Regions from separate parts of the Sulfuricella sp. genome, predicted to be linked through region 1. Evidence: predicted binding sites of a transcription regulator. Region 1 holds the regulator's gene; the other holds the start of a gene.
What was found. Region 1 encodes FliA, which starts transcription of late flagellar genes. Its sites were predicted from a motif close to CTAAAGTTNNCNNAAANNNTGCCGATANNA; they were not measured.
Positions count from the first base shown of each region.

Region 2: VMV64_RS07750 (flagellin) is a predicted target of FliA. The motif match lies at 1,711-1,740, and genes of this name have one in related genera.

Region 1 is NZ_DATKTK010000043.1:14,379-17,863, forward strand. Features, by position in the region: gene motD (flagellar motor protein MotD) at 1-550, opposite strand, end outside; gene VMV64_RS09065 (flagellar motor protein) at 583-1,323, opposite strand; gene VMV64_RS09070 (RNA polymerase sigma factor FliA) at 1,376-2,086, opposite strand; gene VMV64_RS09075 (P-loop NTPase) at 2,096-2,998, opposite strand; gene flhF (flagellar biosynthesis protein FlhF) at 2,973-3,485, opposite strand, start outside.
Region 2 is NZ_DATKTK010000040.1:55,965-59,449, forward strand. Features, by position in the region: gene VMV64_RS07730 (S-methyl-5'-thioinosine phosphorylase) at 1-148, shown strand, start outside; gene def (peptide deformylase) at 241-774, shown strand; gene VMV64_RS07740 (nucleotidyltransferase family protein) at 959-1,249, shown strand; gene VMV64_RS07745 (DUF86 domain-containing protein) at 1,246-1,623, shown strand; gene VMV64_RS07750 (flagellin) at 1,838-3,325, shown strand.

The DNA of each region.
Region 1 (3,485 bases):
CTTCCACCTGAACGTCATTTGGTACCTGCGCCAGAACACGCCCCACTGCGCGCAGCGCCTTGACCGACCCCGGCTCCAGGGACGCCTGGCCTGAAGCAAACAGCACACTGGCATTGATCTCGATCGCGATGCCGTGAACGCTTTGGCTGACCCTGACCTGGCCCTCTTTCACCAAGGGTTCCATCGCCTTGAGAATATCCATGGCGACACCTTTCATCTTCTCCGTTTGCTGTTTCTGACGGGCTTCAAAGACGGGGTCAGGTTTGCGCACGAAAATCGTTTGTTTCAGGACCAGAGCCTGAGCGGTACTCGACGCTCCCTTGGTTGATGCATCGATCCGCAGTGCGGGTGCAATCGGCGTGGTGGCGGTCGGTGCGTTCTTGAAGGCGTTGACCAGGGAATCGCTCAGCACCCGGTATTTGCCCTCATTAACCTGGGAAATCGAGTACATCACGACAAAAAAGGCGAACAACAGGGTAATGAAGTCGGCGTATGACACCAACCAGCGCTCGTGGTTCTCATGCTCTTCGTGCTTCTGTCTGCGCGCCATCGTACACCGCCGCCGGAAGTGGCTCTAAATGACTAAATGATGTAACCCTGCAATTTTGATTCGATCACGCGGGGATTCTCGCCGTTGGCAATGGATACCAGGCCTTCAATCAGCATCTCGCGCATCACCACTTCCTGCTCGATAAGGTATTTGAGCTTGCTGAACATCGGCAGGAAAAACAGGTTGGCCGATCCCACGCCGTAAACGGTGGCGACGAAAGCCACGGCGATACCTCCGCCCAGTTTGGATGGGTCGCTCAGGTTCTCCATCACGTGAATCAAGCCGAGCACCGCACCCAGAATGCCAATGGTAGGGGCATAGCCGCCCGCAGCCTGCCAGACTTTCGAAGCATCCAGATGATGTTTCTCATAAGTGGAAATTTCCACCTCAAGCGCGGCTCGAATTTTCTCCGGTTCGCCGCCGTCCACCAGCATTTGCAACCCTTTTTTGGTGAAGGCGTCCTGCAGCTCATCCAGTTGCGACTCCAGCGCCAACAATCCACCCTTGCGCGCAATGTTGCTCCAGTTCAGCACCTGCTCGATCAATAACTGCGGGACCGCCCTGGGTGGCCAGATTATCCATTTGGCCAGCCTCATGCCCTCAAAAAAAATCTTGGACGAACTCTGCAGCATGATGGCGCCCGTCGTGCCGCCGAGGACGATAACGAATGCTGTCAACTGCAGCAGGGAATTGATATGTCCCCCCTCCAGAACCTGGCCGCCAATAATCGCGGTAAAAGCCAGCAAAATACCGAATATGCTGACTAGATCCATCTGTCTGCTCCGTCGTTAATGCTCCACCCCATGCACCGTTTGCCTTCCATTTTCACAGCCATTCCTTCAACTTGCTGCGCAAGCGTGCCATGGCCTGGCTATGCAGCTGACACACGCGCGATTCGCTAACACCCAGCACCTCGCCGATTTCACGCAGATTCAGCTCTTCCTCGTAGTACATCGCCATCATCAGCTTCTCGCGCTCTGGCAGCATGCTGATTGCCTCGATCAGTTTTGCCCGGAACCTTCCGTCCTGCAGTTTAACGAACGGTTCGGCAGAGTCGTCGGCACAGTGGCGCTCGAAGAAGTCCTCGTCCTCGCCGTTCTGCAAGTCCTCGTAATGCAGCAACTGACAACCACGCGCGTCCAGCAGCATCTGCTGGTAGTCACCCAGACTCACGTGCAGCTCGTCGGCCACCTCACGCTCGGTCGGAGCGCGGCATACGCGCTGCTCCAAAGCATTCATTGCCATTTCGATCTGACGTAGCGTTTTCCGCGCCGAGCGCGGCAACCAGTCGCATTGCCGCAATTCATCCAGCATTGCGCCGCGGATACGCTGCACTGCATAGGTCTCGAACTGCGCGCCCTGCGTGTCGTCGTAATTGCTCACTGCATCAAGCAGGCCGATCATGCCTACCTGAATCAGGTCATCGACCTGAACGCTGGCAGGCAGCCTCGCCATCAGGTGATAGGCAATGCGCTTGACCAGCGGAGCATGTTGGACGACGTATTGATTTTTCTCCAGTCCGGTTTTGGCGTACATAGCGCAATTCTATAGGCGAAAGCCCCCCGCCGCCATCCGGCTGCTCTGAATCAGGCGCTGCATGAATGCTTCCAAGCGCCCGTCCTCGCCCGATGGTTGCGGCCACTGCTCCATGGTTTCCGCCAAGTCCCTGAGCGCTTTGGCCGATTCGGTGACGGGAAATGCTTCCACTACCGGCCGACAAATCCGGGCGGCCTGCCTGAGCTTCTCGTCAAACGGCACATAGCCCATGAAATCGAGGGATACATCGAGGAATCGCACAGCCACTTCAGCCATGTTATCGTACAGCGCCCGCGCCTCCTGCTCGTTCTTGACCTTGCTGGCCAGGATATGGAAACGGTGAATGGCAAAATTCTGATTGAGCACCTTGATCAGGGCATAGGCGTCTTTAATCGAAGAAGGATGCGGGGACACCACGATCACGATTTCCTGCGACGCCAAAGAAAGCGGCAAGACATTGCTCGCAAACCCGGCAATGGCATCCACCAGCACCACGTCCACCGTTTTCGACAGCTGACGGAATGACTGTACCAGCCAATCCTGATCTTCCTGCCCCAGTTCTCCCAGCACTCGCAGTCCATTGCCGGCGGAAACGATACCTACCCCCTCCGGTCCGCGCAGCATCACCTCATCCAGCGTCTTTTCGCGCCGGATCACGTGCATCAAGTCGTAGCGTGCGGTGAGGCCTAGCAGCGTTTCTGTGCTACCTTTGCCCTGCTGCTCGTCCAGCACCAGCACATGTCGACCACGCTTGGCCAATGCCACGGCAAGGTTGACGACAATATTGGTTTTTCCGACCCCGGTCCTGCCGCTAGTCAGCGTCACCACCCGCACCGAATCCCGTGCCAGCAGACGACGCAACCCCTCGGCTTGATCCTGCAGGACATCAGCCACGTAGCGCTCCCACGTCACGCTTTGCTTCCGTGTAGCCGGTCGACTCTACACCAGCCAACCCGCCGGCCGCCGCCATAACCAATGGATATTCTGCTTCCAGCGGGGTAAACGGCGAATCTCCCTGGACGGGTTTCAAGACCCGATCCACCAGATAAACCGGATTTGGGAGGTGCAGGTCCTCCGGCACACGCTGTCCATTGGCAACATAATGGAGCATCAATTTGTGGCGGATCACCACGTCCAGCGCAGGGCCAATACTGATCGCCTCATCGATTTTTGTCAGGATGCAGCCATCCATATCATCCTTCTTGTAGGAACGGACAACGTCTTCAAGTGTGCTGCCCTGCCCGTTGGCGGAAAGCAGCAATAAGCGCTTGATGCTGCGTCCGGCGCCGGACAGAAGTGCCACCTGCTCGGAAAGGCGGCGATCGCGCTGGCTCATGCCGACCGTGTCGATCAGGATCAGGTGCTTGTTCTGCAGATCGGACAGGGTGAGTTGCAAATC
Region 2 (3,485 bases), on a different contig from region 1:
CGCTATTGCCGTGGTCGCCAATCACGCGGCCGGCCGAAATTCCAGCAAGCATGTCATTAGCTTCGAGGAAATCGACGCCGTGTTGAAGCAGGCCATGCAGCGTGTAAGAATCATCCTGGAGCATGTAGTGGGGCTGGATGGTGATTAAAACTAATTCTGTTCGTTTAAGCTCGTTCGCCCTGAGCTTGTCGAAGGGTGAATGGGCATCGACAAGCTCAGCCCGAACGGTAATTGACCCGTATGGCGATTAGAGCCGTGTTGCGTATGGGTGACCCGCGGCTGCTGGAGGCCGCAGTCCCGGTCATTTCTTTTGATACCCCGGAATTGCACGCACTGTTGCAAGACATGCGTGACACCATGGCCGCCTTCAGTGGCGCAGGGTTGGCCGCGCCACAGGTCGGGATCGGCCTGCAAGTGGTGATTTTCGGCGTAGCCTCCAACCCGCGCTACCCGGATGCCGAGCTGGTGCCGGACACGGTGCTGATCAATCCGGAGCTAACGCATCTCAGCGACGAAATGGATGAAGGCTGGGAAGGTTGCCTGAGCATCCCCGGTCTGCGCGGCTTGGTGCCGCGTTACAAAAGGTTGCGCTACCAGGGCTTCGATCAGTTCGGCAACCAGATAGACCGCACCGTGAGCGGCTTCCATGCCCGGGTGGTGCAGCATGAATGCGATCACCTTTTGGGCATTCTGTACCCGATGCGGATCAGGGATATGAGTCGGTTTGGGTTTGTCGAGGAATTGTTCCCCGACAATCCACCTGTTGCTGAGTAGCCGGGAGTCCGGTGGTGCTTCATAGTTCAGTTGGGGAAACTCTCGGCTATGCAGGGAGACTCATAAAGGTTCGGCTTTTGCGGCGATTGTGTGGAAAGTCAAAAATAGAATTCCTTCTCTTGGCAGCATAAATCCTCGCAACGGGCGTATTCGTACTGATGATTTGGACTACAATACGAAAATCATGAACACTCTCAGCATCCTACGAAGCAAAAGAACCGAAATCCTGGCCCTTGCAGCCAAGCATGGGGCAAGCAATGTTCGCCTGTTCGGTTCGGTTATCCGTGGTGAAGATCAGGAAGGCAGCGACGTGGATTTCCTGGTGGACATGCAGGAAACCCGCAGCCTGTTTGATTTGATCGGCCTGCAACAAGACATCGAGAAGGCAATCGGTAGAAAAGTTGACGTGTTGACCCCCAACGGCATCAATCGTTACCTGAAAGACCGCATTCTGGGCGAGGCTGCGCCATTGTGACAAAAGACCGCTCTGTCTACATCCGCCACATTTACGACTGCATCGGCTGGATCAAGGAATACGTGCAAGCGGGCAAGGAAGCTTTCTTCCAGGACCGCAAAACCCAAGACGCCGTTATCCGCAACCTTGAAGTCATCGGCCAAGCCGTCAAGGATTTAGGAACCGACAGTCTGATTTCTTCCCACCCCGAAACGCCCTGGCCGCAAATCGCTGCCACCCGAAATTTTCTGGCGCACCAATATCTAGGCGTGGATTTGACGCTAATCTGGAACATCGTTGAACAACACCTGCCGCAAATGGAACAGCAAATCATCTCAATAGCGAAAACCGAGGGCATCAATCTCAATGCGCCCAATACCTTGGAATTGCCCTAGGGAAGGACTGCTCACTTGAAGTGGCTTAATGGGCATCGCCCTTGCTAGCCATTTACAAGCTGTTTTTGTTCAGGCGCAAAAAAAACATTAAAGTTTCTCCATGGTCTCCCGATAAAGGTACTGACGGCGGATTAAGTGGCTCTGATTTTTTAGGGCAACCAAAGTCGGAGGCGACAACGCCAGCGGTTAAATCACCCTACCAAGGAGAAATAAAATGCCACAAGTCATTAACACCAATATTGCCTCGCTGAATTCGCAGCGCAACCTGAATACTTCCCAATCATCGTTGAACCAGGCCTTGCAGCGCCTGTCCTCCGGTTTGCGTATCAACAGCGCCAAGGACGACGCGGCCGGCTTGGCGATTGCCGAGCGTTTTACCACGCAGATTCGCGGCCTGAATCAGGCAGCGCGTAACGCCAACGACGGTATTTCCCTGTCACAAACCGCTGAAGGCGCACTGGGCGAGGTAACCAACAACCTGCAGCGCATCCGCGAACTGGCGGTGCAGTCTGCCAACGCGACCAACAATTCCTCTGATCGCGCCGCGCTGGATCTGGAAGTGCAGCAGCGCATCGCCGAGATTGACCGGATTTCTTCCCAGACTTCCTTCAACGGCACCCGGGTTCTCGATGGCAGTTTCGGCACCTCCGCGTTTCAAGTCGGCGCGAACGCTGGCGAGACGATTTCTGTTAACTTGTCGTCGGGTGTCAAGGCCAACCAGATCGGTCAAATATCTAATGCTGCAGGGACTGCAGTAACAAACTCCGCTTCGGCTGCGGGTGCTTTCACTATCCAGGTCGGAACAGGCGCTGCGGTGGGTGTTGCCGCATCGAGTAGCTACGCAGGTACTGGCGCGAACGCGGGCGCAACTACCGCCATGGATGGTACAAGCGCATATGCCAAATTGGCGGCCATTAACGCCGCCGGCGTTTCCGGTGTTACGGCAAGCGCAACCAACACGGTCACAGAAACGGTTGCGTTCTCTACCGTCACTAACGGTACCGGTGCGCCAGCTTACACATTGGTGATTAATGGAACGACAGTGCTCAATAATACAACCGCCAGCGCTGTCATTACCGCTGACACCGTGGTTTCTGCGATCAACGCGAATTCCACGACCACTGGCGTGTCTGCCACGAAGGATGCAGTATCCGGCAAGATTACGATGAGTTCAATTGACGCCCGCAACATCACCGTGGCAGAGACGGTTACAGCAGGTACGGGTGGTACCGGTACTGGTCTCGACACTAACATCGCATCAGATAACGTGGGTACAGCCACGACTACCCTTGGCTCGATCAGCCTTAAGTCAAGTCAGGCTATCACGCTGGCGGGTGCGGACGTCGCCAAGTTCGGATTTTCCGCGCAAACCTACGCAGTGGATACCACTACCTTGACGAGTGTTAACGTTCTTAACGCTACAAACGCCAACGATGCGATGAATCGCATCGACGCCGCGCTGACCTCGGTCAGTACCCTGCGCAGCACCTTCGGCGCCATCCAGAACCGCTTCGAGTCGACCATTGCCAACCTGCAAGCGACCTCGGAGAACCTGAGCGCTTCCCGTAGCCGGATTCAGGATACCGACTTCGCCCAGGAAACTGCCGCACTGACCCGCGGCCAGATCCTGCAGCAGGCAGGTACGGCGATGCTGGCGCAGGCCAATTCGTTGCCGAACGGCGTGCTGGCCCTGTTGCGTTAAGATAGAAAGTAGCAGGAAATGGAGAGTGAGCTGGAGGGGAACCTTCAGCTCACTTTTTCCTTGTTGTCATGAGTAGGACAGACTAAACTTGTGGCGATAACCGTTTGATAGTGAGGTGATATGATGCCCACGCAGAATATTGGCCGTGTTGCCCAAATTC